4 regions of the Ruegeria sp. O4 genome follow, and region 2 is predicted to be linked to each of the others. Evidence: riboswitches for the same ligand, from Rfam matches in the RefSeq annotation. Region 2 holds a riboswitch; each other region holds the start of a gene.
The links. A riboswitch is a leader RNA that binds a small molecule or an ion and turns the genes downstream of it on or off. The one in region 2 is predicted to bind cobalamin.
Positions count from the first base shown of each region.

Region 1: it holds a riboswitch for cobalamin, as region 2 does, so the genes downstream of both, ACR0J7_RS09255 (ABC transporter substrate-binding protein) here and ACR0J7_RS17165 (DUF1636 domain-containing protein) in region 2, are expected to answer to the same signal.
Region 3: it holds a riboswitch for cobalamin, as region 2 does, so the genes downstream of both, ACR0J7_RS17890 (hypothetical protein) here and ACR0J7_RS17165 (DUF1636 domain-containing protein) in region 2, are expected to answer to the same signal.
Region 4: it holds a riboswitch for cobalamin, as region 2 does, so the genes downstream of both, ACR0J7_RS19565 (DUF4198 domain-containing protein) here and ACR0J7_RS17165 (DUF1636 domain-containing protein) in region 2, are expected to answer to the same signal.

Region 1 covers NZ_JBQERO010000006.1:7,163-14,431, forward strand. Annotated here, with positions in the region: gene ACR0J7_RS09240 (arylsulfatase) at 1-942, shown strand, start outside; gene ACR0J7_RS09245 (DUF4345 domain-containing protein) at 1,069-1,458, shown strand; gene ACR0J7_RS09250 (DUF302 domain-containing protein) at 1,460-2,317, shown strand; cobalamin riboswitch at 3,022-3,214, shown strand; gene ACR0J7_RS09255 (ABC transporter substrate-binding protein) at 3,368-4,372, shown strand; gene ACR0J7_RS09260 (FecCD family ABC transporter permease) at 4,387-5,418, shown strand; partial or broken gene ACR0J7_RS09265 (ABC transporter ATP-binding protein) at 5,415-5,924, shown strand; gene ACR0J7_RS09270 (GlxA family transcriptional regulator) at 6,816-7,269, opposite strand, start outside.
Region 2 covers NZ_JBQERO010000019.1:62,408-69,676, forward strand. Annotated here, with positions in the region: gene ACR0J7_RS17150 (cobalamin biosynthesis protein CobG) at 1-541, opposite strand, end outside; gene cobN (cobaltochelatase subunit CobN) at 538-3,831, opposite strand; gene cobW (cobalamin biosynthesis protein CobW) at 3,835-4,890, opposite strand; gene ACR0J7_RS17165 (DUF1636 domain-containing protein) at 4,895-5,269, opposite strand; cobalamin riboswitch at 5,364-5,568, opposite strand; gene ACR0J7_RS17170 (NAD(P)-dependent oxidoreductase) at 5,671-6,666, shown strand; gene ACR0J7_RS17175 (hypothetical protein) at 7,038-7,202, shown strand.
Region 3 covers NZ_JBQERO010000022.1:6,434-13,702, reverse strand. Annotated here, with positions in the region: gene ACR0J7_RS17910 (bifunctional 2',3'-cyclic-nucleotide 2'-phosphodiesterase/3'-nucleotidase) at 1-475, shown strand, start outside; RNA gene ffs (signal recognition particle sRNA small type) at 516-614, shown strand; gene rsgA (ribosome small subunit-dependent GTPase A) at 773-1,801, shown strand; gene ACR0J7_RS17895 (alpha/beta hydrolase family protein) at 1,837-2,694, opposite strand; cobalamin riboswitch at 2,827-3,045, shown strand; gene ACR0J7_RS17890 (hypothetical protein) at 3,136-3,543, shown strand; gene ACR0J7_RS17885 (protein-tyrosine phosphatase family protein) at 3,535-4,047, opposite strand; gene ACR0J7_RS17880 (DNA polymerase III subunit gamma/tau) at 4,220-5,983, shown strand; gene ACR0J7_RS17875 (YbaB/EbfC family nucleoid-associated protein) at 6,173-6,526, shown strand; gene recR (recombination mediator RecR) at 6,588-7,181, shown strand; gene ACR0J7_RS17865 (hypothetical protein) at 7,203-7,269, opposite strand, start outside.
Region 4 covers NZ_JBQERO010000029.1:13,988-21,256, reverse strand. Annotated here, with positions in the region: gene ACR0J7_RS19600 (hypothetical protein) at 1-82, shown strand, start outside; gene ACR0J7_RS19595 (hypothetical protein) at 75-1,073, shown strand; gene ACR0J7_RS19590 (hypothetical protein) at 1,150-1,365, shown strand; gene ACR0J7_RS19585 (energy-coupling factor ABC transporter ATP-binding protein) at 1,382-2,032, opposite strand; gene cbiQ (cobalt ECF transporter T component CbiQ) at 2,029-2,808, opposite strand; gene ACR0J7_RS19575 (cobalt ABC transporter permease) at 2,808-3,371, opposite strand; gene cbiM (cobalt transporter CbiM) at 3,368-3,979, opposite strand; gene ACR0J7_RS19565 (DUF4198 domain-containing protein) at 3,986-4,771, opposite strand; cobalamin riboswitch at 4,904-5,102, opposite strand; gene ACR0J7_RS19560 (ROK family transcriptional regulator) at 5,224-6,429, opposite strand; gene ACR0J7_RS19555 (substrate-binding domain-containing protein) at 6,604-7,269, shown strand, end outside.

The sequences.
Region 1 (7,269 bases), on a different contig from region 2:
GACGGGCCTGCGCCTCCTGAGCGCCAAAAGACTTTGGATGACGAAGTGACATCTTACACGAAAGACTTCATTTCTCGTGCAGTAGAGTCGGACACTCCGTTTTTTGTCTGGATGGCTCCAGCCCGTGCACACGTCTGGACCCACCTCAGCCCCGAATACGAAGCTATGTTGGGCAATGGGCGCGGACTTCAGGATGTTGTCATGAAGGAGTTGGACAACAACGTTGGTAACGTTCTCAGCCACCTTGAGGATCTGGGAGTCGCCGATAATACCATAGTGATGTTCACCGCAGACAATGGCCCGGAAACACTGACGTGGCCTGATGGTGGTACGACACCGTTTCATGGGGAAAAGGGTACTACTTGGGAAGGTGGCTTTAGAGTTCCTGCGATTATTCGCTGGCCGGGCAAAATTCCAGAAGGTCAAGTCTTGAATGGCATCTTCAGCGGAATGGACTGGATGCCAACATTTGTAGCTGCGGCTGGAGGTCCGACAGATCTAAGAGAAAAGCTCCTAGAGGGATATGAAGGCTATAAAGTGCATCTCGATGGCTACAACCAACTAACTTACCTGACAGGTGAGGATAAAGAGAGCAATCGCCGCGAGCTGATCTACTATCAGGGTACGGACCTCCAAGCAGTACGCTACAACGATTGGAAAGCGCACTTTGTCGTTCAAAACCATGGCTGGTCAGGCCCGAAGGAAGAGTTGGTCGCCCCCTTGCTTTTCAACCTTCGCCGCGATCCTTATGAGAAAGCTGCGGATGAAAGCGGGATGTACGTCCGCTGGATGGGCGAGAAAATGTGGGCATTCGGTCCAGCCGCCCGTCTAGTGCAGGCACATCTCGCTACTTTCGAGGAGTTCCCTCCGCGCGGGAAGCCGGTCGCCAATCAAGACCATGTTGAAGAACAGACATCAACCGAAGGCGGCATCTCTCAGTAGAGGAAGCGAGGCAACCAATACGCCTTTCCCACCGCAGCGTGGGCATCCGGCTCGGATCATCGGATGCCCAAAATAACCGACTAGGAATTTCGCAAAAAGCGAAACCTCTACGAGAAGGAGTCCTCCATGAGTGCTAGATTAGTCCTTCTGCTTGCTGCCGTCGGCCTCGTGCCAATTGCGTTATCATACGGTCTGATGCCCGGCCGTTCGATCCCAGTTTTGCTGAGATTTCCGGTGGAAGGGACGAACCAAACCCACGTGTTCCGAGCGATTATGGGTCTTTACCTGGCAAACGCTCTGTTTTGGTTGGCGGCTGCTTCGAAACCAGAGTTACAACGCCCCGCGCTGTGGGTTCTATTTTTGTTTATGTCAGGACTGGCCGTTGGGCGCATACTAAGCATCCTTATCGATGGAGTTCCGAACGGGGTACTTCTCTTTTATCTTGCAGCCGAGATAGCTTTTGCAGCTCTGGCGGCGGTTTCTCTGAAAAAAGTACGAGGAAACAGGAAGTGGTAAAATGGTGAGGTCTGGCTTTGTTTTCTCGATGATCGCAACTTTATCAGTTTCGGCATCCGCTTTTGCACAATCTTCATCTGTCCAGACCGCGGTGGACGAAAACTTCTTAGAGCTTGAGACTGCCGTTTCCGAAGCGGGAGCTGCTCCAATCGCATCGATAGATCACGCGCGCCTGGCCAAGGCCGAAGGCGTCGAAATGCCAGCATCTCGTGTACTCGTTTTCTCTGATCCAGAGGTAAACACACCTATACTGGAGGAGAACGTACGTGCAGGTCTGGACCTTCCTTTTCGCGTTCTTTCATTCGATCAGGATGGTCGACCGCAGATCGAATACACAGACTCTCAGTTTCTCAAAGTTCGGCATGGTCTAATCAATACCCAAGCGTTGAATGCATTTGAGAACAAGTTGCTCGAAGTCCTGAACGACTTGGATGCAGCACCAGCGCCGACCAAAGGATTAGTTGCAAACCATGGCATCATCGAATTGCGATCTGAGCTCAGCGTTCCAGAGGCAGTGGAACGTGTCAGGACAGCTGTGATGGGACAGGACGATACAGTCTGGTTTGGGGAGATCGATTTTGCGGCCGAAGCGTCCCAACTGGGGACGGAGCTGCCGGATGCTGTTCTCTTGCTATTCGGCGGACCAGCGCCCGGTGGTGTGGCTATGGCGGACTTTCCGGCAATTGGTTTGGATGCCTTTTGCCAAAAACTATTGGTTTACGCGAATGAAGAAGGCGGCTCCGTAGTCATTTTCAATGACATCGCTGCTTTGGCGGAGTTGCACTACGGTTCTTCAGCCGAACCTCATCACGGTTTGAACAAACGGCTGACGGAGACATTTCGCAAGGCAATTGAGTAGCCGCTGTTAGGAAAACGCAAAAAACCTTTGCCGATTGGCCATCTTTTCGTCGTCCGCTTTGGGTTGATTTCAGCGGTTCTCAACGCAACAGGCCTACCACGCTTTGGGCCGTTCGTTAAACTTTGCAAAGGCCGCTTTCTGCGCATCGCTGACGTAGTACAGTCGGGATGCTGCGCGGCAGAGAAGCGAAGCTTTGCCCGATAAAGCGGAAGTTGACCCGAGCCATCTCAACATCCGATTTCGGTGCAGTGGGTAGCTCTCGAAAAAGTCTTCGAGGTGCGATGCTCGCCGAAGCCCGTCAAATTTGCGATGGACTAGTGTTGTTTCAATATTTGCGGCATGGGCCGGCACTTCTAGTGGTCTTGGTCTTTGTTCTACTTTTGCACGCTTATGCCTCCTGATTTTGGTCTTGCACGCTTATGCTTCACGCGTTGCACAGTTATGGTGTTTCATCAAATTTGTCGCTCTTTAAGCTATTGTTTTTAAAAGATTTTTTTGCACAACCTATGCGAGAAAATACTGATTCGTGCACGCTTATGCTCAATTTGCACCCTAATATCACACACTATGAATCTAGGTCCGGATTTTGGCGCGTTCTCAGCGGCTTTTCTGATATCAGCGCCATGTTGAGACGCGCAGGTGCATGCTCTTGCGAGAAAATAGGAAAGACCCCGGAGTTTTTTCTTGCCGCAGGGTAAGTGTTAAGGTACCCGCGTTTTACCGGTCCCGATGTGGCTAAGAGGGAATCCGAGGTGCCTTTTGGTGCCAACCGGAACTGCCCCCGCAACTGTAGGCGGCGAGCGCTGTCCATTTCCGTCACTGGGCCATTTTGGTCTGGGAAGACAGGACAGACAAAGACCCGTCAGTCAGGAGACCTGCCGGTATGAAACCGAAACACACCGGGCGGGGTTGTCCGGGGAGGTTGCCGAAGAAACGCGCCGGGCGGTCTATTTTCTACCCTGCGCTCACGGCAGGCAGTAAAGCGTCTGTTGCTTCGGTAAATGCCCATTCACCCGTTCTCTGGTCATTGACACATGGAGATCGATTGTCATGTTTCTACGCACTGGCCTGATTGGCCTTTCCTTGCTGGCTACCAGCGCTGCCTCCGAAGGAAACTTTCCCCTAACTATCGAAAACTGCGGTCACTCGGTCACGTTTGACGCGCCAGTGACGTCGTCAGTCACGGTCGGCCAAGCCGCGACCGAGGTGCTTTATGCGCTGGGTCTGGGCGAGCAGGTTCTTGGAACCTCGGTCTGGTTCAACGAGGTGCTGCCTGAATATGCCGAGGTGAATGCCAAGGTAGAGCGTCTGGCAGACAATGATCCCAGCTTTGAAAGCGTTGTTGCCAAGCGGCCGGGACTGGTCGCAGCGCAATATGAGTGGCATGTCGGACCCGAGGGCATCGTCGCCACGCGTGAGCAATTTCACGAACTGGGCATTCCAACGTACGTAATGCCTGCAGATTGCATCGGCAAAGACAATACAGTCGGCGGCGATGGCACCCGCCTGCAAGCGTTCTCGACCGATACGCTGTATCAGGGTATCGAAGAACTGGCGGCAGCCTTTGATGTATCCGAACGCGGCACGGACCTGGTTGCCGAGTACAAGGCCCGCGAAGCCGCAGCCGTCGCCAAGGCGCAAACCGTGAAGCTGGACGATGTGTCAGCCGTATTCTGGTTTTCCTCTCCTGAAATGGAAAGCGACCCGTTTGTGGCCGGACAGAAAGGCGCACCGGGATACATGATGAGTAAATTGGGTATCCGCAACGTCGTCGAGACGGATGAAGAATGGCCAACAGTGGGCTGGGAAACCATTGCCAAGGCCAATCCGACGGTGATTGTTATCGCCAAGATGGACCGCCGTCGCTTTGCTGCGGACGACTACCTGAAAAAGCTGGAGTTCCTGCGCACTGATCCGGTGACCAGCCAGATGGATGCGGTCAAGAATGACCGGATCGTCATTATGGATGCGCAGGCCATGGACGCCACCATCCGCGCAATCCCGGCGCTGGAGGATCTGGCCGAGAAGCTGGATACCATCGGAAACAACCTGTGAACGAGGTCGCCGCAATCTTACGGCAGGGTTTCAAGGCTGCGTGCCTTACCGTGCCATTGTTGATTGCGGCGGTTCTTGCGGGCGCGATGATCGGGGAAACCTCTCTGTCGCCCGATTTGGTTCTCTCCGTTCTGGCCAACAAGCTGGCCGGAGCGGACTTTCCTGTCGACCCAATTGATCAGGGTATTATCTGGAGCTACCGGATTCCTCGCGCTCTGGTCGCTGCGTCCTGCGGTGCCGGTCTGGCTGTCGCAGGGGTCGTGTTGCAGGCTTTGCTGCGAAACCCGTTGGCCGACCCTTACATTTTGGGCATTTCTGCCGGGGCCTCGACGGGTGCCGTGGCTGTAACCATCGCTGGTTTGGGTGGGGGGGCTTTGTCGCTGTCTTTTGGCGCGTTCAATGGCGCGCTTTTGGCTTTTGGTTTTGTCGCGTTGCTGGCCCGAGCCGCTGGCGCAGGGGGCGGACGGGTTGCGACGGCACAGATCGTCCTGGCGGGAATTGCCGGGTCTCAGTTGTTCAATGCGCTGACGGCCTTCATCATCGCCAAATCCGCCAATGCCGATCAGGCGCGCGGGATCATGTTCTGGCTGATGGGAAACCTCAGCGGCGTGCGCTGGCCGGATGTGTATCTGGCCATTCCGGTGGCCCTTGTCGGTTGGCTCATTTGCCGCTTTCACGCCAGAGCACTGGACGCCTTTATTTTCGGCTCTGATTCAGCGGCCTCGCTGGGCATATCGGTACGTCGGGTGCAGGCAACCCTGATCTTTGCGACCGCGCTCACGACAGCTGTCATGGTTTCTATCGTCGGATCCATTGGCTTTGTCGGGCTGGTCATCCCTCATGCTGCCCGGTTCCTTGTGGGACCGGGGCATCGCAGGCTTATCCCAACCTCCGCCTTGATCGGAGCGGTCTTCCTGATCGGCGCAGATATCGTGTCGCGCATCATCATCCCGGGTCAGGTTCTGCCGATTGGGGTGGTCACCGCTCTGATCGGTGCGCCTGCCTTTGCCGTAATTTTGGTGCGCGGCCAGAGGAGCGCCCGATGAAGATCGAGGCGCAAAACCTGACATATTCCGTTCGCGGCAAGACTTTGCTGTCAGACGTATCCTTTGTCGTGGAGCCCGGCGAAACACTTGCTTTGGTCGGACCTAACGGTTCGGGAAAATCAACGCTGATGCGCCTGCTGGCGGGGTTGGTACGTCCGGTTTCAGGAAAAGTCGTCATAGCGGGTCATCCCGTTTCGCATTTGTCGCGCAGACAAATTGCCCAACGGATTGCCATCGTTGAACAACAGGCTGATACGGCCGAACGCGTGACTGCACGATCCGTGGTCGAACTGGGCCGCACGCCCTGGCTGTCGGCCTTACGGCCGTGGCGCGCCGAGGACACCTGGCAAGTCGACAAAGCCCTGCAAACCGTGGAAATGGCCGATATGGCACACAGAGAATGGGCGACATTGTCGGGAGGAGAGCGCCAGCGACTGCACATCGCACGCGCTTTGGCTCAGCAACCGGGACTCTTGCTTTTGGACGAACCGACCAACCATCTGGACATTCATCACCAACTGTCGATCCTGAACTGTGTTCGAATTCTAAAAGTGACGACAGTGATGGCGCTGCACGATCTGAATCAGGCGATGGCCTGTGACCGGGTGGCTGTTTTGTCAAAAGGGCGGCTGGTCTCTCTTGGCCCGCCCGAACATGCCCTGTCTTTGGAAACCGTTTCAGAAGTTTTCGGTGTCAAAGCACAGTGGGGGTATAGTGCCGGCGGGACAGAACGATTTCTGTCCTATCATCTGGACTGACGGATTCCGATCGCTTCTGGTCGTACAGGATATCAGTGTCGTCAGCGCAGCATGTCAGATACGTACAATCTACGGCCTCAAAGCCATATTCCAACGGCGCGCAATCTTGACTTGGGTTTCCTCACAACCCGTCAAGTTGCCCGTCGAATGCTGTCTTGATTCTGACCTGTATTGGATTCGTTCGTATTTTTGCCTTCAAAGATGATCAGCAGGCGCGTTGTCCGAGCGTGGGTCGACCAAACCTCAATGATATGTTCACTACTTGTTTTGAACCGTGAAACAGATTCCTTTTGGAAACCTCTGAGGCCTGACACAAATCACGACACGCCATCAGGTCGAACAGATTGCGGCGACCGCATGTCGATATTGCAGATTACCCACAATCAAAGCCTCAATCTGAGCCTTAAATTAACGGTAGATTAACGAAACAGGGCACAACAAATCTCTGGATGACAAGTTCTTGATATACTTATGCCTATATCGAGATTTATTGGTGGGTAATCCTGCCGGTCTGTTGACTAGTCCAGTTTTTAACGAGGGGGTATCCCGGCAGGATCAGGGGGTGCCAGATCAGGCCAGTTCGAGGCCAACAGATCGCGGCACCCCCGCCGGTAAGCGCGAACCAGCAACCCATCTTTTTCAGTTGATCTTGTTGCGTTGCGCGTGCGGCGTGATGCCGAAACTGGACCTGTATACCCTAGAGAAATGACCCGGATTTTCGAAGCCGCAGGCCACGGCGACTTCGGTAACCGACGCCTCGGTTTGCAAAAGCAGCTTCCGGGCCCGTTCCAGCCGCATTTCCATAAAGTACCTTTTAGGGGAAGTGTTTAGGTATTTGCCAAACAACCGTTCAAGTTGACGGGTGGAAATACCCAATTTGTCTGCAATGAAGGATGGGGAAACTGGGGTTTCCAGGCTGTCCTGCATAATGTCTATCGCCTTTGCCAGGTGGGCATTGCGCATTCCATTGCGCGACTGCAGCGAAACGCGCTGCTTGGCGGTCGCATTACGCACCGTGTTATAGACCATTTGATCCGCAACATCGGTGGCCAGCTCTTCGCCATGGTCGCGTTCAATCAGGTGCAGCATCAGG
Region 2 (7,269 bases):
TCACGTTGTCAATGGCGTTATCCTCGGTCACAGACCGCCCGGTTTTGCAGCCGTCGGCGCGCAGGATCGGACCGCCGGCACCCAGCTCCAGACGAATATCTGCAGAATCCGAGGCCAACAGGCGCTTCGGGCCTGTATCTATGGCAAAACCAAACTTAGCGGGCAGAGCAGGCAATTCGGCCAGTCGATCAATCAACTCCAGTGTCAGCCGCGCGGTCAAATCGCCCGCCTGATAGAGCGGAGTGACCAGAATATTGCGGCGTACTTCGATGCCGGGTTCCGTATCAAGCAAGTTCAGCGCTGCAAGTTCCACAAGCAACGGCTGGTGGTCGCGCTCATCCACGCCGCGCAGTTGCAGGTTGGCACGATTGGTCAGGTCAATGGTGCCGTTGCCGAACCGTTCAGCCAGTTCGCACAAACCAATAGCCTGCCTGGCACTCAGTCGCGCCAGACGCGGACGGACCCGCACGACCAGCCCGTCGCCTGACATCATCGGGCGATGTGCGCCAGGGCACCAGCCTTGAACGATAGGTGCACTCATCCCAAACCCTCCAAGTCGGCACGGATCGAATTCCGGCGTGTGTTCCAAAGCCCCGCTTCCAGCAATGCACGGAACCTGTCTTGCATGGCCTGATGGGCCTTCGGGTTGGCCTCTTGCAGAAAGGCATCAACGGCCTCATTGCCCAATGTGGCTTCGTGGTAGAGATCAAATAGATGCGGAGCGACGGTTCCGGACAGATGCGCAAAAGAGGCCATGTGATCCAGCGTCGCAGCAATCTCGGCGGCGCCGCGAAAACCATGGCGCTGCATCCCCGCGATCCAGCCAGGGTTGGCAGCACGGGCATGAACGACGCGGCTGATTTCTTCCGGCAGAGTCCGGGCGCGCGGATTATCGGGGTTGGTGTTGTCCAGATGGTAAAGCTGCGCGGATCCGCCGACGAATTTCTTGGCGGCGGCAAAACCGGCCTCATGCGTGGCATAATCGTTGGCCAGCAGCAGGTCAGTTTCCGTCAGATCCTGGAGGTGAACAAAACTGTCGGCATTGGCGACACGATCCGTGATTCCCTCTTTGTCTTGCGCAACGTGCTCACCTTCCAGCGCGTACGAGCTGGCCTCCAGCCATGCCTCCCCGGCTTGGGTGCGCGCTTCGTCCGTATAGGTCTCGGACAGATGGGTCATGTTCAGGCCGTAACTGCCGGGTGCCGGGCCAAACACCCGCGCAGCCGGGGCGTGACCGGCATAGGGGTTCCAGTCGGTCGCTTCATCACGCTCTGACAAAGCCCGGACCGCCTGACCATAAAGGGCTGACAACGTAGGGAACACATCGCGAAACAAGCCTGAAACCCGCAGGGTGACGTCCAGGCGCGGGCGGCTCAGGTCGGTGATGGGCAGCACTTCGATACCCGAAACCCGCTCGGACCCCTTGTCCCAAACCGGCTTTACACCCAGCAGGTGCAGGGCCATGGCGAATTCTTCGCCCGCCGTGCGCATGGTGGCCGATCCCCACAGATCGACAATCAGCCCTTTCGGGTAATCGCCTTCCTCCTGCAAGTGTCGCCGTACCAGTTCCTCGGCCAGTTTCACACCTTGCGCGTAGGCTGCGCGGGTGGGCACAGACCGAGGATCGGTGGTAAACAGGTTTCGCCCGGTCGGCAGCACGTCAGAGCGGCCCCGATAGGGCGAGCCGGACGGGCCAGCCTCGATCCGCTTGCCGGCCAGCGCATTGATCAGGGCCTTGCGTTCGGCATGGGCGGATGGGGCTGGGTCGAAACTGCCGGTCACATCCGGGACACGCCCATAGACGTGCAGCCCGTCGCCAAACTGACTTTCCTTGATATCGCAGACAAAGCGGTCGATGCGGGTGATTGCTTCGGCGGTGCTGGTGGCCTGGTTCAGGCCCAGATCGTGCTCCAGCCCAATGGCTTGCGCCTCATCCCGGATATCTTCCTGCAACCGGTCACGGCGTCTGGGGTCAAGGCCGTCCGCGTTTGAGAACTCGTCCAGCAGGGCTTCCAGCCGCACCATCCGGTCAGGCGTTCCGCTTTCTTTCATGGGGGGTGGGATGTGGCCCAGGGTCACGGCGCTGATCCGGCGTTTGGCCTGCGCGGCCTCACCCGGGTCGTTGACGATGAACGGGTAGATCACCGGCAGGTCACGGATCAGCGCCTCGGGCCAGCAGTCTGCTGATAGGGCGACCGATTTGCCGGGCAGCCATTCCAGTGTGCCATGCGCACCGATATGGATCAGCGCATCCGCGCCAAGACCTTTGCGCAGCCACAAATAGAAGGCCACATAGCTATGGCGCGGGGTACGCGAAAGGTCGTGATAGTCGTCATCACGCAGTTCGGGTGTTCCGCGCTCTGGTTGCAGTGCGACCAGCGCCTTGCCGCGTCGCAAAGCCGTGAAGTGAAACGCGCCCTGAGCGAAAGTTGGGTCTTGCTCAGGATTGCCCCATACGGTGTGCAGATCGGTGCGCAGGGTTTGGGGCAATTCAGCGAGTGCGCTCAGATAATCCTCAAGCGGCCACGATATCCGGGCGTCCAAGAGTGCGTCGGCAACCGGATCGCCAGCCGCGATGTCGTAGCCTTCACCGCAAAGATCAGACAGCATCGCCTCAGCCGAGGCCAGCGCGTCGAGACCAACCGCATGGGCCATTTGCCAGTCTTTGCCGGGATATGTGGACAGTACCAACGCGGGGATCTGGTCTGCCTTGGGTTTGTCATTCAGGGCAAGCCAGCCCGATACCCGATCGATGATCGCCTCGATCCGGTCCGACTCGGCCCGATGCGCAAAACGGGAGTATTCCAAATGCGGATCGCGCTTGCCCGGTTCTTTGAAAGAGACAACGCCTGCCGATATTCGCCCGTCCACTTCGGGCAATACCACATGCATGGCGAGGTCGGCGGGTGACAGGCCGCGTTCGGCCTCCGCCCAGGCCTTGCGTCGCGAGGTGGCGAGAGCGACCTGAAACACCGGCACATCCGCTGCGTCCAGAGGCGACGTGCCGGACGCGCCCTTGCCCGAGAATGAAGTGGCGTTGATGATCGCCGACGGTCGCAAGGCGACGACCTGTTCCCTGAGCCAGTCGGCAGCGGCTGGGGTCTTGAGCGACGGGGCAAACAGACCCACCGCCTGAAGCCCGCGGGCGCGCAGGCTGCGGATCAGGGCCGCGACCGGGGCGGTGTCTGCGGATGTCAGATACGCGCGATAAAAGGTGACAAGGATGCGTTTCGTATCGTTCTGGAATGCGGAACCCACCGGGACGACACCCTGATCTGGACACCACGCACCGCATTCGGGCAGGGTTTTCGCGCCCATTACTGGCCCGGCATAAAGCCCTGCTGCCAAGGCCATCTGGGCCAATGCGGCCTGCGCGGCGACTTCGCCGCCGGTGTCACACAGATGTGCCAGCCGCCTCAGGGTCGAGAGGGGCAGGGTCGAATACTCATCCAACCGAGTGTCTTCACGCCCATCCGCCGGTAAAACGGCTAACGCGATGCCTTTGGCTTGCGCCAGTGCCAGAACCTGTTGCAGCCCGTAAGACCAATAGGGCACGCCACCTATCAGACGGATCAGGATGCCCTTTGCGCCCTCAAGTGTCTGTTCGACATAGGTATCGACGGACAGAGGGTGCTTCAGCGCCGCAAGATTGGCCAGCCGCATCGTGGGCATCCGCCCCTCAGGCCCGCCGCCGCGATGCCAGCCCGCCGCGAAAGCGCCCAGGTCACTGTCGGAAAAGGACAGCACAACCAGATCACCCGGGCTTTGGCCCAGATCGGTTGGGGTCTCGGTTTCCTCGAGCCCGTGGCTTTCGCGAAAGACGACGTGCATGACTTACTCGGCAACCTCGGTCACACCCACGAGGATATCACGGATTTCGGCTTCTTTGATGTCGTCATGCTCGGCAATCACGACCAGGCGCGAGCGGCGCTCTTCACCGGGCTCCCACGGGCGGTCGTATTGGTGACGAACCCGCGCGCCGACAGCCTGAACCAGCAGGCGCATCGGTTTGCCAGCGACGGCGGCATAGCCTTTGACGCGCAGGATATTCAGCTCAGTCGCAAGACGTTCGATTCTGGCTACCAGTTCCGCAGGGTCGGTCTGTTCCGGCAACTCGACGATGATGCTCTCGAAATCGTCATGCTCATGATCGTGATGGCCATCGTGATGTGACGGGCGCGCGTCCATGTCATCTTCGACGGCAGCCTCAAGGCCAAGCACGACACGTACGTCGACGACACCCTCGGCGACCTCGACAACGGGAAGCGGCCGCGGTGCCTCGGCGGCGATGATCTGTTTGGCTTTCGCGACACCTTCGGGACCTGCTAGATCGGGCTTGGTCAGCAGGATGATATCCGCGCACGAGATTTGATCTTCGAACACCTCGGACAAGGGTGTTTCGTGATCGATCGAGTCATCAGCCAGCCGTTGGGCATCCACCGCTTCAACGTTCGGAGCAAAGCGACCGGCGGCCACAGCCTCGGCATCGGCCAGCGCAATCACGCCATCAACGGTGATTTTCGAACGGATATCAGGCCAATCAAATGCTTTCAGCAGCGGTTTGGGCAGTGCAAGGCCGGATGTTTCGATCAGGATGTGATCCGGGCGCGGTTCCAGCGCCATCAGCGCCTCGATGGTCGGAATGAAATCATCAGCCACGGTGCAGCAAATGCAGCCGTTTGCCAGTTCCATGATGTTTTCCGCAGGGCAATCCGGTATCGCGCAGGATTTTAGAATGTCACCATCAACACCCACATCGCCAAACTCGTTAACAACAATCGCAAGACGCTTTCCCTGCGGGTTCTGCATCAGATGACGCACCAGCGTGGTTTTGCCCGAGCCCAGAAAGCCGGTGATCACGGTGACGGGAAGTTTTTCTAGGTTCGACATGATCTCAGCCTCCAATCGGGGGAATGCGCGAGGCGCAGTTTTTGCGGAAATGTTCAGGACGGTCGCGCCACTTCACCAGACCATCGTCTGTGGCCAGATACTTGGTCACACCATCGATGATGACATCGACGTGATCGACTTCGTTCAGGTTCTCGTAAACAAAGGTCCAGCGATCCGGCCCGCCCCGAAGAACGATGGAACAGCCCTGATCGCAGTTCGAAAGGCATTCGACAGGTTTCAGAATGATGCCATCTGGCAGGGCTGCCTGTTCCAAAGCCTTGTGCAACAATGTGCCGGGACGCTCAGCGTCATCCTCGACGGGCAGACCCCGGCGGCAAGTCGTGCAGACCAGTAGTTCTACCGGTGCGGTCTCGGTCATGTCTCTCATCCCCCCAAATCCTCTTCGCGGGGGACGGGGTTTCATGCGGGCACCACGTCTGCACATGGACCCGACACCGGAACACCCCGCCCGGTTTCAACTTCGGGTGTTGGCAGGTCTCCCGGCTTGCGGATGCCAGAGCGGTCGCTCTGTCGGATGTCCCGCCTTCCCGGCACAGGCCAGTGGCATTGGGCATCCTCTCCGGTCACGGTCGCGGGGGCGGCTGCGTTTGGCGGATGAACCGTTGACGCATTCCCTTTTCATCGGCTGTTGCCGACACCAACGTCCGGGACATGCGGCACCGCCGACCCGCTTGTCAAGCGGTTCGCGCGCAACAAATAAGCCAAGGTGAAAAAAGCGACCTGTAGGCGTCGTTCGGCGGCATGAAGAATGTGTTCGGTATGTGGTCGCATGACGGGAAAACGACGAACTTGGAGATGCGTCATATGAAAGTGGGATTTATCGGTCTGGGTAACGTAGGCGGCAAGCTTTCGGGATCCCTTTTGCGCAACGGCATTGATCTGACTGTTCATGACCTGAACGCGGATCTGGTGGCCGAGTTTGTCGCCAAAGGTGCAAAGGCGGCTGAGGGGCCCGCCCAGTTGATGCGCGATTGCGATGCGGTGATCACCTGTCTGCCGTCTCCGGCAGCATCGGACGCAGTTATGAAGGAGATGTTGCCCGAAGTGGGCCCCGGCAAGATCTGGATGGAGATGTCGACCACAGACGAGGCCGAAGTCAAACGCCTGGGAGCCGAAGTCATATTGCGCGGCGGTGCGGCCGTCGATTGCCCGGTTTCTGGCGGGTGCCACCGTGCCGCGACGGGCAATATCTCGATCTTTGCGGGCTGTGACCGGGAAACGTTTGAACGAATTCTGCCGTTCCTGACGACAATGGGCCGCCGGGTTTTGCACACCGGCGAACTGGGTTCGGCCTCGGTGCTGAAAGTGATGACCAATTATCTTGCCACCGCCAACCTGATCACCTGCGCCGAAGCACTAGTTACGGCAAAGGCTGCGGGGATGGATCTGAACACGACCTATGAGGCGATCAAAATCTCGTCCGGCACGTCCTTCGTGCACGAAACCGAAAGTCAGGTCATCTTGAACGGGTCGCGCGATATTTCCTTCACCATGGATCTGGTGAAGAAGGATATCGGTTTGTTTCAGGAGGTCGCCGACCGCGCCGGGGTGCCGCTGGAAATAAACCCGGTGATGATCAACATCTTTAACGATGGTATCGCACGATATGGCGAACGCGAGCTTTCACCAAATATTATCAAACGGCTGGAAGAGGCAACCGGCCTGGATATCACCGCCCCGGGCTTTCCAGCCGAAATGACGGATGATGAACCGGAAGAGCCGGGATACGAGGTTGTGCCACAAGGGCGCGCCTGAGGGTAAGGCAAACACCAGACTACATCGCGCCCCGTGAACGAGCAGGGGTAGGCAGGTGTTCCGAAAAAACACGCCATATCTGGCCCGCAGTTCGACAGAATCGCGGGCCATGAACGTCTGAAAATACCAAGCGTCACACGCGCGTACTGCGGGGCCAAGTCAGCGATTAGGATGTAGTTGGAGGCGAGTACCGGAATCGAGACTTCTTAGTAAAATACAATAAAAACAACGTGTTGAATTTTCTGTATCCTCCAGAGGATGCGCCTTATATCCTCCAAACTACCTGCGGAAGTTCGGGTTAATGCCTTCGGTGACAACCCCGCGTAAGTCCAATAGGCTCAAAGAGTACGACCAAAGCGGGAGTAGGTGAGGTGGACCAAGCGCAGTTCGATCAGATGATCGCCAAGATGAACGCTGAGACCACGAGGCTCATCGATGAGACCGCTAAGATCAATAGCAGAAATCCTTATGCTGAGATGGCGATTGGCTCTGAGGTGACGCTGGCCATTGTCGTTATTCTAGGTTTGGTCACCTAACCTCAATCTTTGGGTTGTCGCACAACTGCTTTCTTACCGGTGATTGACTCGATGAGTCTCCTGCTGT
Region 3 (7,269 bases), on a different contig from region 2:
TGAACGGGCCGGATACAATTTCGACATCGTGTTTGGACTGTCTTATCAGATCGATCCCACGCGGCCGCCTCGTTACGATGCGCAGGGGAAAATAATCCGCCCCGACCAAAAGCGGATCAGCGATCTGACATATGCAGGCCGTCCCGTACGACCGGAGCAGATGTTCGTTATGGCGCTGAACAATTACCGCGCCAGCGGAGGCGGGCATTTCCCGCATGCGACAACGTCTGAGCTGATCAGCCTGCCACCGCTGAGCATCAAGGACCTTGTGCAGGTTTACCTGGCGCAGCACCTTCCGCCCGACCCGATCGCCACGCAGCCCTACCCGTTCTCGCTGATGCCGCAACGGGGCGTGACAACAATTCTTCGCACAGGTCCGGGTGCCCTGAAATATCTGGATGAGTTGCACAGGTTCGATCCCGTGTCGCTGGGCTCGGATGGCAGGGGATTTGAACGCATTCGCCTGACGCTCTGATGGGTTGTCTTTTCCCGATGCCTTCCCTATATCTCGGACTCGAGAGGTTGGCGCGGGCGAGCGCCTCGCCAACCTGGTCAGGTCCGGAAGGAAGCAGCCACAACGAGCCCCGCTTGGGTCGATGTCCAACCTCTCACTTCGTGAACCACAGCCGCAGGAGGGCTTTATGATTGTAGTGAAAACCCTTCGGGCAGACTGGTTCTGATTCACCGGAATCACCGGACTGCCTGAACACACGACCTGCGGATGCGCGATTGCCATCCGTTGGCATTGCTGTTTCTGAAAACAGGCAGATAAATGTCTTATACGCTTTCGGACCTGGGATGGTCCTCTCACTTTGCCGCGCAACACGCGGCTTTTCCTTCCGACACGCCCTTTCGCGTCGCCTCCGTTCATCGGGACCGTCTGATCGGGCTGAGCCCGGATGGTGAAATCCCTTTGCGGACACCGGATAATCCGACCGGTTCATATGCCGTCGGGGATTGGGTTCTTGCGGACGCCGAAAACCGCGTGCGCCACCTTTTGGACCGGCGCAGCCTGCTGCAACGCAGAGCTGCCGGTACAGGTGCCGCAACCCAACTGATTGCCGCCAATGTCGATGTTTTGTTCATCGTCAGCTCGTGCAATGCGGACTTCAACCTTCCCCGGCTGGAACGTTATCTGGCGCTGGCGCATCAGGCCGGATGTTATCCGGTCGTTGTCCTGACGAAAGCTGACCAGTCGGATGACCCCGGCAGTTTCTCGGGACAAGTGCAATCTCTGGACCCTTTTCTGTCGGTGCTGGCGGTCAATGCGCTGGACCCGGCAGATGTCGAAAAGGTTCTGGCATGGTGCCCCAAAGGCCAGACCGGCGCGCTGGTCGGGTCGTCGGGCGTAGGTAAAACGACGCTCAGCAACGCCATGACGGATCAAAACCTCGCCACGTCTGAAATTCGCGAAGACGACGCACGGGGCAGACACACGACAACGGTGCGCGCGTTGCACCGGATGGGTAACGGTGGCTGGCTGATCGATACGCCGGGAATGCGCGCACTGCGTTTGCTGGACGCTCAGGACGGGATCGACAACGTGTTCTCGGACATCACGGAGCTTGGCCAAAGCTGTCGCTTTTCGGATTGTCAGCACGAGACCGAGCCCGGCTGTGCCGTGCAGAACGCAATCGGCGAAGGCGCACTTGACCCGACCCGGCTGGACCGTTGGCGCAAGCTGCGGCGTGAAGATCAGCGAAACTCGGAAACCGTTGCCCAATCGCGGGCGCGGGACAAGGCGTTCGGCAAGATGGTGCGCGGTGTCATGCAGGACAAGAAGCTTCGCAAACGGCCATAACTGCAAGGTGTTAGGAAAACCTGCGTCGCGTCTGATCAGGCGATCAGGCGCGGCCAGACCGCTGCATTGCGACGGGCAAATGCTCCGATATGGCCTATTTCCGGCAGTCCGAATTCAGCAGGCTTCAGAAGGTGGCGTCTGGCCTCGGGGCCATACAAATCAGCAAGGCGCCAAACCGCCTCGGGCGGAGCCATCTGGTCATCTTCGAACGTGAACAGATCCACTGGTGTTCCAGAACTGCCCCAATGCGCATCAGGCAAATTCTGCCCGATCTCGGGAACGTAGCTAAGAGGGGCTGTACACCATTTGCGCCATTGCCAGTAGACCGAGGCGGGCAGGTCCGAACCAAACCCGATTGCTTTGCCGGGTAGATAGCCAAGTGCCCGCACCATCAGCGGTGCATGGCCATACCAGAACAGCCCTGCCAACCCCCGATAGGGCCATGGGTGATCTTTCAAAGTCACCAGTCCCGAACACACACCGATCATTCGGTCGATCTGGTCGATATCCGGCTGCACCGGCCCCAGCATCGCACCGACCGAATGGCCGATGGTCCAGTGCTGCGCCTTTGGAAACCGCCTGCGCATTTCGGCCCGTGCCGCTGGCATGTCGATCAACGCCCAATCCGCCATTGTTGCAGTTGCGTCTTTCAGGCGGCCGACCAAAGAAAGCCCGTAGTCCCGATAGTCATAGGTCAGGCAAGCTATCCCCCGCTCGGTAGCCAGCCATCGCGCAAAGTGTTGATAATAGTCACGCGGCACACCCGTGGCACTGTTAAGTACGACAACGGTTTCCGGCTCACCCACTGGCCGGTACAGCCGCGCCGACAAGGTCACGGACCCTGACGGAAAGCGGAAATCTTCGATCAACACCGTCTGTTCCGTATCCAACATGATCCCCGGCTTTCGCTGAAACAATGGTTTGCCTGCCTTCGATGCCGACGAAACTAAGCCGGAACGTAAACCGCATCCAGCATGACCAAACGTCCGGCCTAAAGATCGGCTTGACTCGGAACGCGATCAGGCGCTAGCGGTTGTGTGATGGTTTCCGGCCCCCACAAGAGGTCGGGATGAAAAGGGAACACGGTGCGGTTTGTCTGGTCACACAGATATCAACCAAGTCCGCGACTGCCCCCGCAACTGTAAGCGGTAAGCAATGCCGAAATACCACTGGCCCACGGGCTGGGAAGGTCGGCAGAGCAATGACCCGCAAGTCAGGAGACCTGCCATCGGAACTGAAACCGAAACTCGGGCGGGGTGTCCGGGCAGGTCCTGACAGCGAGATGCTGTCCCACCTGCCCCAATATCCAGCCCACCACGCGCGGAGGGCGCAGGATGATCTGGAAGACAAAGTCACACGAATACAGCGCAACTGTGTGCCAGCGGACGGGCAATACCTGCCCGGCTTTGGCGCGACTGGCCCGCTCGATTTCCGAAGCCATGGCGCAGGCGGTTTCGGCCACCAGCGAAGATTTCGAATTTGAAGGCAACAGCGCGCTGTCACATTGCGCGGAAGGGTGCATGGCAACGATCCGAGCGCGATCCGACAGCGTTCGCGTTTTCTGCGGGGCGCACCCTGATACGGCAATTCGGGACCTTGATGCCTATGCCGATTTGATCTTCGGACCTACATTCAGCACGCTGCCCTCGGGCATTGTCGCGAACCCGCCTTGCGCCATGATCGAGGTTTCAACGATCCGGCCCCGGAAAACCGGCTACGCACCCCAGCAGCTGTCAGCTTGATCCCACTTCCACCTGTGCCGGGGTGATCCGGGACGCCCAGGCCAGCTGCGCATCGGTTTCGACAGCGCAGGGGCGCACGGCCCGCAGGCGGTCCAGTGCGTCGCTGGCGCGTTCACCGCATTCAACCATCAGTCGCAGAACAATCATCCCGGATCTGCCGCACCCCCCACGGCAATGCACAAGAACCCGGCCACCGCCCGACAGCGCATGTCGGGCCGTGGCGCTGACCTCTGGCCAGGCCTTCTGAACCGCCTGCGTCGGTGCTCCAAAATCTTCGATCGGCAGGTGAACCCACCGGCTGGCACGGCTTTGGATGTCGCTGCCAAAGTGCTGCGCGCCATCCTGAAGCATTTCAACATCCGTCGTCATTGAAATCACAAGGCCCGGTTTCCAAGCCGCAATCATATCCAGATCGCCGACGTAATCCCCGCCACGCCCGGGCATTGAAGTAAGGGCAAGCGTTCCGCCTCCGACCTGCAGAGCAAAAATGACCAGCTGCGACATGAAGTGCGTCCTCCCCCAAGGTACTCTTTAAGAAATGAGTCATTAAATCCGCTGGACCAGTTTAGTTGGAAACCAGCCCGTTTCTGAAACAAAAAATCATCACGCCCCACAGTGGACGCGGAGTGCCGCCGCCACTACGCTGTGCCGAAGCACCGAATCCGAGCGAGAAGACATGACAGACACGCCAAGCCCCGCCTATCAGGTTCTCGCCCGCAAATACCGCCCGGAAACCTTTGCCGACCTGGTGGGTCAAGATGCTATGGTGCGCACCCTAAAAAACGCCTTCGAGGCCGACCGGATTGCGCAGGCCTTTATCATGACCGGCATTCGCGGAACGGGAAAAACCACCACGGCGCGGATCATCGCCAAAGGCATGAACTGCATCGGACCGGATGGAACCGGAGGACCGACAACCGAGCCTTGCGGTCAGTGCGAGCATTGCGTCGCAATCATGGAAGGTCGCCATGTCGATGTGATGGAAATGGATGCGGCCAGCCGTACCGGCGTCAACGATATCCGCGAGATCATCGACAGTGTCCGCTATCGCGCCGCCAGTGCACGCTACAAGATCTACATCATCGACGAGGTTCACATGCTCTCGACCAGCGCATTCAACGCGCTGCTCAAGACGCTCGAGGAACCGCCCGCACATGTGAAATTCATCTTCGCGACCACCGAGATTCGCAAAGTGCCGGTCACGGTTCTGTCGCGGTGTCAGCGCTTTGACCTGCGCCGGATCGAGCCCGAAGACATGATCGGCCTGCTGCGCAAGATCGCCGGGGCCGAGAGCGCGCAGATCGCCGACGATGCGCTGGCGTTGATCACCCGCGCTGCAGAAGGGTCGGCCCGCGACGCGACCTCATTGCTGGATCAGGCAATCTCGCACGGGGCCGGAGAGACGACGGCGGATCAGGTCCGTGCGATGCTGGGTCTGGCGGATCGTGGTCGGGTTCTGGACCTGATGGACATGATCCTGCGCGGTGACGCGGCAGGGGCGCTTACTGAACTGAGCGGGCAATATGCGGAAGGCGCGGACCCTCTGGCCGTGCTGCGCGATCTGGCCGAAATCACGCATTGGGTGTCCGTCGTAAAGATCACACCTGACGCGGCCGAAGACCCGACGGTTTCCCCCGACGAACGCACACGGGGCCAGCACATGGCCGAGGCTTTGCCGATGCGGGTTCTGACCCGGATGTGGCAAATGCTGCTGAAGGCGCTGGAGGAAGTCTCTGCGGCGCCCAACGCGATGATGGCCGCCGAGATGGCCGTTATCCGGCTGACGCATGTCGCTGATTTGCCCAGCCCCGAAGAACTGATCAAACGGCTGCAAGACACCCCACCTCCGCCTCCCGGCGGGCCGGGCGGAGGCATGTCAATGTCGCGACAGGCCCCGGTGGCAACGCAATCCAACGCGACCCCGCCGCCTGCTTATACATCGCCCCCGCGCGGAGCGGGTGGCGCACCGGTTGCCGCACTGTCGCAGGATGCACAGACGGCCCTGGCCCGCTATCCAACCTTCGGGCATGTGGTGGAACTGATCCGCACAAACCGCGATGTGAAACTGCTTGTCGAGGTGGAAAGCGGCGTGCGCCTTGTGTCGTATCAGCCCGGCCGGATCGAATTCACCCCGACGCCTCAGGCACCGTCGGATTTGGCGTCGCGATTGGGCTCTGCCCTGCAACGATGGACCGGCAATCGGTGGGCCGTCTCCATTGTCTCGGACGGAGATGCGGCGACCATTGCGGAAGTACGGGACCGGGCCGAACTTGCCCTGAAAGCCGAGGCCGAAGAACACCCGCTGGTTCAGGCCGTGCTGACGCAATTCCCCAAGGCAAAGATCATTCGGATCGAAACACCGGAGCAGCGCGCCGCCAAGGTTGAGACCGAGGCCCTTCCCGAGGTCGAAGATGAATGGGACCCCTTCGAAGAGGATTAGCCCTAAGCTTGTGGGTCCAAGTTTCAAGAAACCGGCATACTCACGCCCCTCCACGATACAACTGAGGGTGGGAATGCAGGCGCATGACTGATCGGTCGGCGACGCTCTGATCAGGACAGGCGGGAGACCTCTTGTGCCGCCTGCCTGCGGTCCGTATTTAGAACCAAACAGAAACACAGGAGACGACTGATGCTGAAAGGACTCGGCGGGCTTGGCGGACTGGGCGACATGGCCAAGATGATGAAATCCGCACAAGACCTGCAAACCAAGATGACCGAAATGCAGGAAGAGCTGAACAACATGATGGTTGTCGGCGAATCCGGTGCGGGGCTGGTCAAGGCAACGGCCACAGCCAAGGGTGAACTCAAGGGGCTGGACATCGACCCGTCGATCTTCAACGGCGACGACAAGGAAGTGGTCGAAGACCTGATCCTGGCCGCCATCAAGGACGCTCAGGCCAAAGCTGCCGAACGTTCACAGGAAGAGATGGGCAAGCTGACCGAAAGCATGGGCCTACCCAAAGACATCAAGCTACCATTCTGAGCTTCATCTTTTCCCAAATACTCCCGCCGGAGGCTCCCTCCGGCGCAAAGCAGGACAGGCCATGGGCACGAACAGCGAAATCGACAATCTGATCGACCTGATGGCCAAACTGCCGGGGTTGGGCCCGCGCTCGGCCCGCCGCGCGGTGCTGCACCTGATCCGCAAACGCGCTCTGCTGCTGACGCCCCTGTCAGACGCCATGCAGCAAGTGGCCATCACCGCCCGCGAATGCCTGAGTTGCGGCAATGTGGGCACCACGGATATCTGTGACATATGCAATAGCGAGGCCCGAGCGACCGGCGAACTCTGCGTGGTCGAGGACGTCGCCGACCTTTGGGCGATGGAACGGTCAGGGGTCTTCAAAGGCCGCTATCACGTGCTGGGTGGCACACTGTCTGCACTGGACGGTATCGGCCCGGACGAGCTGCGCATTCCTCGCCTCAGGGATCGGGTCCTGGCCGAAGGGATCACCGAAGTGATCCTTGCCCTGAACGCCACTGTCGACGGCCAGACCACCGCCCATTACATCGCCGATCAGCTGGAAGGCCAGGTGCGCCTGACCTCACTGGCGCAAGGCGTGCCCATCGGCGGAGAGTTGGATTATCTGGATGACGGAACGATCACGGCGGCGCTCAGGGCGCGAAAGGAATTGTAGCCGGTTGTAGACACTAGCACATCAATAAAGCCCATCAGTTTCGTCAATCAGCACCGGCGGCCCCCAATAGTCCGCTTCAAACCGGACG
Region 4 (7,269 bases), on a different contig from region 2:
CAGCGCGACCAAGGCCGGCAGCCAGTCGGTGCTGGATTTCCTCAATGGCCTGAACGCCCCTGCGGAGGACGACAATGAGTGACACGAGCACAAATGTGACGGACAAACCGGGAATTGATGAAAGCCTTGCCGAGGCGATCATCAACATTCTTGAAACGACCAACTCTCCGGCGATCCAGCGTGCCCGTGAGGTGATTGCCCATAGGCTTGCCATTGCGGGCGATATTGCCCCATCGCGCATCCCTGCGCCGCGCAACATCACCGAGATCGGCGGCTATATCAATCTGCTGAGCGAGTATGGTGAGGCCGAACAGCGCGCACGCATGATCGCGGCCGCTTTGGGTATCGCGGGACCGCAGATTTCGCTGCCGCAGCCGGGTGCCATTCCGCCGATGTCTTTCATCACCCGCGACGGGGCAAGGCCCGTAGGTCCGCAACAAGCCAGTTTCCCGCTGAGCTTCACGATCCGCAGTGATTTCGTTCCGGCCTTCGACAATGCGTTGCAGGAAATCGCGATACGTGGCGGTGCGGTGCCGATCCTGACACCTGTCAGGGTCCTGCCGGCCGCCGGATCAGGCCCGGTGACCGACGGTATTGCACAGCTGGCTTTGATCGGTCGAACCCTCAGCCTGGCACCAACTGCGGCGCTGCATGCCGTGGCCACCGACCCCCTGTCGCTCAGCCGTCCGACTGCGGGTGGCGGGTTCGAGGTTCTGGCACGGGTCATCGACGCCGCCGCCCCGATTGCCGGGACCATCGCGGCGGCAGACTGGACAAGCTGGGAATGCGATGCTGCTGCCTGTTCCGAGGTTGACAGCAACGATGCGCGCTTTGCCCTTACACCGATCCTGAATGCGGCCGGTTGGCACCAGGCGGCTGATCCCGGCAATCCCACCAGCCTGTCCGATCCCGGCAGCTGGGCCGCGTGGCAGAACATCACCGGGCTTGTACCCGGCGTCACGCGGTTCGCGGATGAGCTGCAATTGCTGTACCCTGCCGAGATGCTCATCACCTCGCCGGTTTTCAATCAACTGGACAATGTCTGGACGGGAAGCACCTTTGCCGCGCCATAGGACCCCCTCTGCGACCGCAACAATGTGATTTGGCGGCACTTGGTTTTTGGGGTTACGCTTGAACAGGAGGGGCGCTATGCAAAACCCGGAACGTTTCGAAAAATTCTACTTTGCCAAAGTTGGCATGGGCGAAGCCTGCGGTTGCGCCGAGCGCATCATCGACGTTTTCGAGTTCAACCGAAAAGGTGGCGCGCAATCAAAACACCCGGTGAAACAGGACCGGCGCAGACGTCTGTCGTTTCGGGCATGGGCGGTCAGATATGGGCTTATGAGCCGGAAGCGGCAGGGCTGAACCCGGATTGGTCCTGTCAGACAGCAACCAGTTTTCCGTCTCGCAAATCCAGCGCATCCGGTGCCAGTTCAGCACGGAAGGCCGGGGAATGGCTGACAAGAAGGATCGCTTGCGGCAATTCCCGGAGGATTTCCAGCAGCCGGGCCTCGTTCCGTGGGTCCAGCGCGTTGGTGGGTTCATCAAGCAGCAGAACCTCGGGCTCCATCGCCAGAACGGTCGCCAGCGTAACCAGCCGTTTTTCACCCCCTGACAATTTGTGGGTGATGCGGTTCTTCAGATGCATCAGGTCCAGATCACTCAATACGTTTTCAACGATAGCAAGCGCTTCGTCGCGCGTTCTGCCCAGGTTGAGCGGGCCAAAGGCGATATCCTCGGCGACGGTCGGGCAGAACAGTTGATCATCCGCATCCTGAAACACAAGCCCCACCCGGCGGCGTACGTCGTGAAAATCGGCCTCTTGCACCCTTTGCTGACCAAAGATCGTGACCGTGCCGGACCGTGGGCGCTGCAAGCCAAGCGTGATGCGCAGCAAGGTCGATTTTCCCGCCCCGTTCGGACCCGTCAGCGACAGGCGTTGACCGGCGGACAGGCTGAGGCTGGCACCGTCCAGAACGGGTGGCTGACCAGGGTAGGCAAAGCAGATATCTTCAAGCGCAATCAGTGTCATGCCAAATCCAGTATGATCAGACCCGCGCAAAGGGCACCAAGACCTGCGGCAAAAACGATGTCCCTTCGGGTCAGGGCAAAGTCCTGAAGCAGCAGCATACGGCCTGAAAACCCCCGGCATTTCATCGCATCAAGTATGCGTTCGGATCTTTCGATCGCGCGCACCAGCATCATGCCCACGAGATAGCCAAAGCTGCGATAGGTGTGCCAGTTTGTTGCCGGGCGAAATCCGCGTACCTTCATGGCCGCGCGCAGGCGCAGGTATTCTTCCCGCAGAACCTCGATATAGCGGATGGTGAACATCAGAAGGTGAACCAGCTTTTCGGGGCAGCGCAGGCGGTGCAGGGCGTGGCCAAGAGTGACCGGCTCCATCGTGCCGACCAGCACCATAAGGGACAGGATGACCGCGTTGGCCGTCAGAGCGATCTCGACCGCTTTCCAGAAACCCTGCCAGCTTGCGGGAAACCCCCAGAGCGTGAACATCGGGTCGCCGGGCATGGAGAATGGCAACAGCACCAGCATGAAAAGGATGAACCCATCCATCATGGCCATGCGTTTCAACGTTTTCCGCCAGGGCAGACGCGACGCGGCAAGAAGCGAAAGGGACACCACCAAAGCCGCGCACAGCGCCGTCAGCGAGGACACCGCGACAGTCACCACCGCGAAGACAACCGCCATGACGATCCGCATCCTTGGATCAAGCGGGTTGATCGCGCCGCGCCGCTGCGCGCCCGCTTTGACCAGCGTGCTTTCCTGTTGCCCCAGAACGTGCGCCATCAGGCCGCCAGCTTGCGGCGTGCCGCAAAGTAAAAGCCCAGACCAAACAGACCGACGATATATCCGATCCCACCCAGAACAGTTTGCAGGTCATTTTGTTCGCGGTAGGCGGCGATTTCCCGACGCAGCGGGCGCAGCTCATCCCGCACGGCCCTGGCAATGACCTGTTGTTGTTCATCGCTGAGCACCGCCGCTGTCTGGGCAGGTGCGTTTGTCGGCGCGGTGTCGGGTTCCGCTTCAACGCCCATGATCCGGGCGACATCCGCAGCGGGCATGGTGACCTCGGCCACATGCCCGGCACCAAGGTTTGCAAAGAAAGTATGGGCCACCGGCGCGTTTGGCGTGTAGATAAAAAACCCATCTGCATCTGTTACGATACGGCCCAGCTCGGCTCCGTCCGGGCCGTTGACGATGACCTCGGCCCCGCTTGCCATGTCACCGTTGGAAAAGCCGATTTCGCCTTCGATGGCGTCACCGGATTCAAACACTCCGGCGATGACCTTATGCGCCAAGGCAGGTACGGGTGCGCAGCACAGCACCAGAATGATCGCCAGGTACCTCACGCGGCCGCTCCTTTGACAAACAGCTCGGGCTTGACCTTGCGCGCCAGCAAAACCGCGAACCCAGTCAGGATCGCCTCGATCGCCATGACAGGAATATGTGCAAAGAAAACAAGCTTGGCCGCTGGCAGGAATGCATCCCCGGACAGGGCCAGTGAAAACGCAACCATGCCGGTTGTGGCGGCGATGGCAAAGGCACCGCCGACCCCGCCCCATATCGCACCTTGCAGAGGTGAGCCATGGGCGATCAGGCGGCCAAAGATCAGCCCGGCCAAAACCGCGGGCAACGCGATGTTCAGGGTGTTGATCCCCAATACCGTCAACCCGCCAAAGCCAAAGAAGACGGCCTGCAGCAAAAGCCCGACGAACAAGGCCGGGAATGCGGCCCAGCCCAACAAAAGCCCGGCCATACCGTTGAGGATCAGATGCACTGACGAAGGGCCAATCGGCACATGGATCAGCGATGCCACGAAAAAGCTGGCAGACAGCACCCCCGCAGTGGGGATGCGATCAAGATCCAGCGACCTGAGGCCCATGGCAATCCCACCCGCCGCAGCGACGGCTCCGCCGATCACGACCGGGTTGGACAAGGCTCCGTCAACGATGTGCATCTACGGTTACTCCAAATCCCAGGCGCGGATCCAGATGACCGCGTCCTGACTGAGTTCTTTGCCGTTGTGTTCGGTCACGGGACCGGCGCCGAGTGCGGCAAATCCCCAATATCCGGCTTTTGGAACGCCAAACGTGAAATACCCGTTATCATCCGAAGTTGCGACCAATGCACCACCCGGCATCGGCGAGACCGACGGGGCGGAAGCGGCCGCGCTTTCCATGTTCGGTTCTGCGGCCATGTACTCGATCTCGATCTCGGCACCCGCAACCGGTTGGCCTTCGGCCATAACCCGACCTGTAAACGTCGAACCCGCGATGATGTTGGTTGGTTTGTTGAGCGGGATGATCTCAACCGGCAGGCCCACCGGGTTCATCCAGTCGGTCGGCAGTTCATTGCGGTTCAGGAATGCCTTGGCGATCTGCTGGATATAGATATCCTCGGATTCCTCATAATAGGGCTGGGGAACAGTCACCAACACATAGTCGCCCGACCGTTTGACGGGAACATAACCCTTGAATGCCGCGCCTTCGTTTTCGCCGCCGGTGAAACGTACGGGTTCCAGGGTATCCAGCAGATCGGTTTTCTGACCGTTGTGGATCACGTAGAATTCCTGCGGCTTGTCCAGATCCATGACATGCCCGTTCGAGAACGGATGCCAAAAGATCAGCTTGACCGGAACATTCCCCGGTGCGTCGATCATGGTGTCAGCGGTGTATTCCAGCAGGAAATGCGCATTTGCCATCGCTGGAAGCGCCATCGCCACAGCGGCTGCGGAAAGCAGCTTGGTCATCAATAGTCGTCCTTGTCCCATCGCACCAACCCCGGTACGAGATGCGTTTTGACTGCGGGGACGTCCAAGCTAAGCTGCTTTTTCAAGCATCCTGCTCCGACGCACATCCCGTCGCCGATTAGGAGTGCCCTTGTCAAAGGCACATGTCCGGCAGGTATCCTGACTTGCGGGTCAAAGCGTTGGGCTGGCCTTCCCGGATTAACACCAGTGGCACTTCAGCCCTGCTCGCCGCTTACAGTTGCGGGTGCAGTTGCGGAATTGGGCCAAAGCCCGCACCGCATTCCCTATTGATTCCAGAGCACGCCCCGGAACCGGACATGCCGAGCGGCTTGCCAGACTTCTTCGGCATCCGTCAACGATCAATTGCGCTGGCTGTCAAAAAGTTTAGCGGGCGATGCCCTTTTTCCGACGGATCCGCTTTGGATGCAGGTCAGGGTTTTTCGGGAATGAACCTACCCTTCGAGCAGGTATCTTTCCGACAATGGCAAACTGGCCGCCCCCAATGAGCGGGCATCCGGGCCTGCCGTCCCCACCTGCACCAAGGGCCGTTCAAGCCCGGTCAGGTTCATGTCTGATAGCTTGACCTCGACCAATTCCACCAGCCGCGCCTTGATGCCTGTGGGCATCCAGCCATCAATCTTGACAGATTCGAAGTCGATCAGGCTGCAAGACGAGACGATGGCATGTGCGATCCCGTGCGCCGCCTGTTTCAACCAGTTCTCAAGGTGGGTTTCCGGTATGTCCCAATGCTGTGTCGTTTCCCAGATTGAGCCGGCTGTTTCGGCATTCCCACCAACTGCGCGCTCCAGCACATAAAGACTGGCGACATCTATCAATGGTTTTACTCCGCCTGCGTCGTCCGGCACAGGCAATGGACCAAGCGCACCGGCATTTCCCCGCCCCGAAAAGATGGAGCCGTTCAGAACCACTCCACCCCCGATGAAGAAGCCGACATAGAAATACAGGAAATCTCGTGGACCTTCCGCAGGGCCAAAGACCAGCTCGGCACCGCAGGCGGCCGTTGCGTCGTTCTGCAGGAATACCGGCAAGTCATAGCTTGCGGCCAGCGCGCCTTTCAGGTCCGCGTCACGCCACGGATCCATTTTCTCCTGCGGAACCTGCAATGTCTGCGCCCAGTCCCAAAGGTAGAACGGCATCGCAATCCCAAGACCCGCGATCCGGCTGCGCGCCTCGGGCGACAGTGACGCCATCACTTTGTCGAGGCTTTCTTTGGAAAAGCTCAATGTCGCCTCGGGTGTCGGAAAATCATAAGTCCGCCGCTCACGGTGCCTGACATTGCCAAGGAAATCCGTCAGCACCAATTCGGTACTGCGCCGCCCGACTTTGAGCCCAAAGAAATAAGCGCCATCCGGGTTCAGGCGCATGGGAACCGAGGGCTGTCCGACTTTTCCCCGGATCGGTTCGCCCCGCAGAAGCAGCCCATCGGTTTCCAACTGGCGCATGATGACCGAGACCGTCTGCGCCGACAGCCCGGTCATCCGCGCGATTTCAGATTTTGCGAGGGCCTGATGGCGCCGGACCAGTGACAGGACAAGCCGTTCATTTCGGGCCCGCATTCCACTTTGGTTGGTGCCGCGCATATCTGGCTCGCGTACGCCAGTGGTATTGTCCAAAGAGTTCATTGCAGACACGGCCATCCCCTTCATGACGACAATGTTGAAACCCTTCCTTTCTGTCAATAATAATTAAGAGTGATTTATTTATTGACTCGAAATTCGAATCTTGTGATGGTTTTCACGTTCGATCGGGCCGGTTTTCGCCCGATCAAACGTATGCCCGGACGGGCATTGGGAAAACTGGGAGGACTACCGATGAAACTTGCGAAACTTGCAGGCGCCACGGCGCTGGCGGTTACGGCCATGGCAAGCAGTGCAATGGCCGAAGGTGAAACCGTTTGCCTGATCACCAAGACGGATACCAACCCTTTCTTTGTTAAAATGAGAGAGGGTGCGACCGCCAAAGCCGAAGAGCTTGGCATGACGCTGAAGGCCTTTGCCGGCAAAGTCGACGGAGACCACGAAACTCAGGTTCAGGCCATTGAAACCTGCATTCTGGATGGCGCAAAGGGTATCCTGCTGACCGCGTCGGATACGTCGTCCATCGTTCCGGCGGTGCAGCAGGCCCGCGATGCCGGGCTGCTGGTGATTGCGCTGGACACCCCGCTTGAGCCTATCGACTCGGCCGACGCGACCTTTGCCACCGACAATTTCCTTGCGGGGCTTCTGATCGGACAATGGGCAAAAGCCACTCTGGGAGATGCGGCAAACGACGCCAAAATCGCCACGTTGGACCTTGCGGTCAGCCAGCCCACTGTGGATGTGCTTCGCAATCAGGGGTTCCTGCAGGGGTTCGGTGTTGATCTGGCCGATCCGAACGTGATTGGCGATGAAGACGACCCGCGTCTTGTTGGCAGCGATGTCACCGCTGGCAACGAAGAAGGCGGCCGCCGCGCGATGGAGAACCTGCTGGCCAAAGAT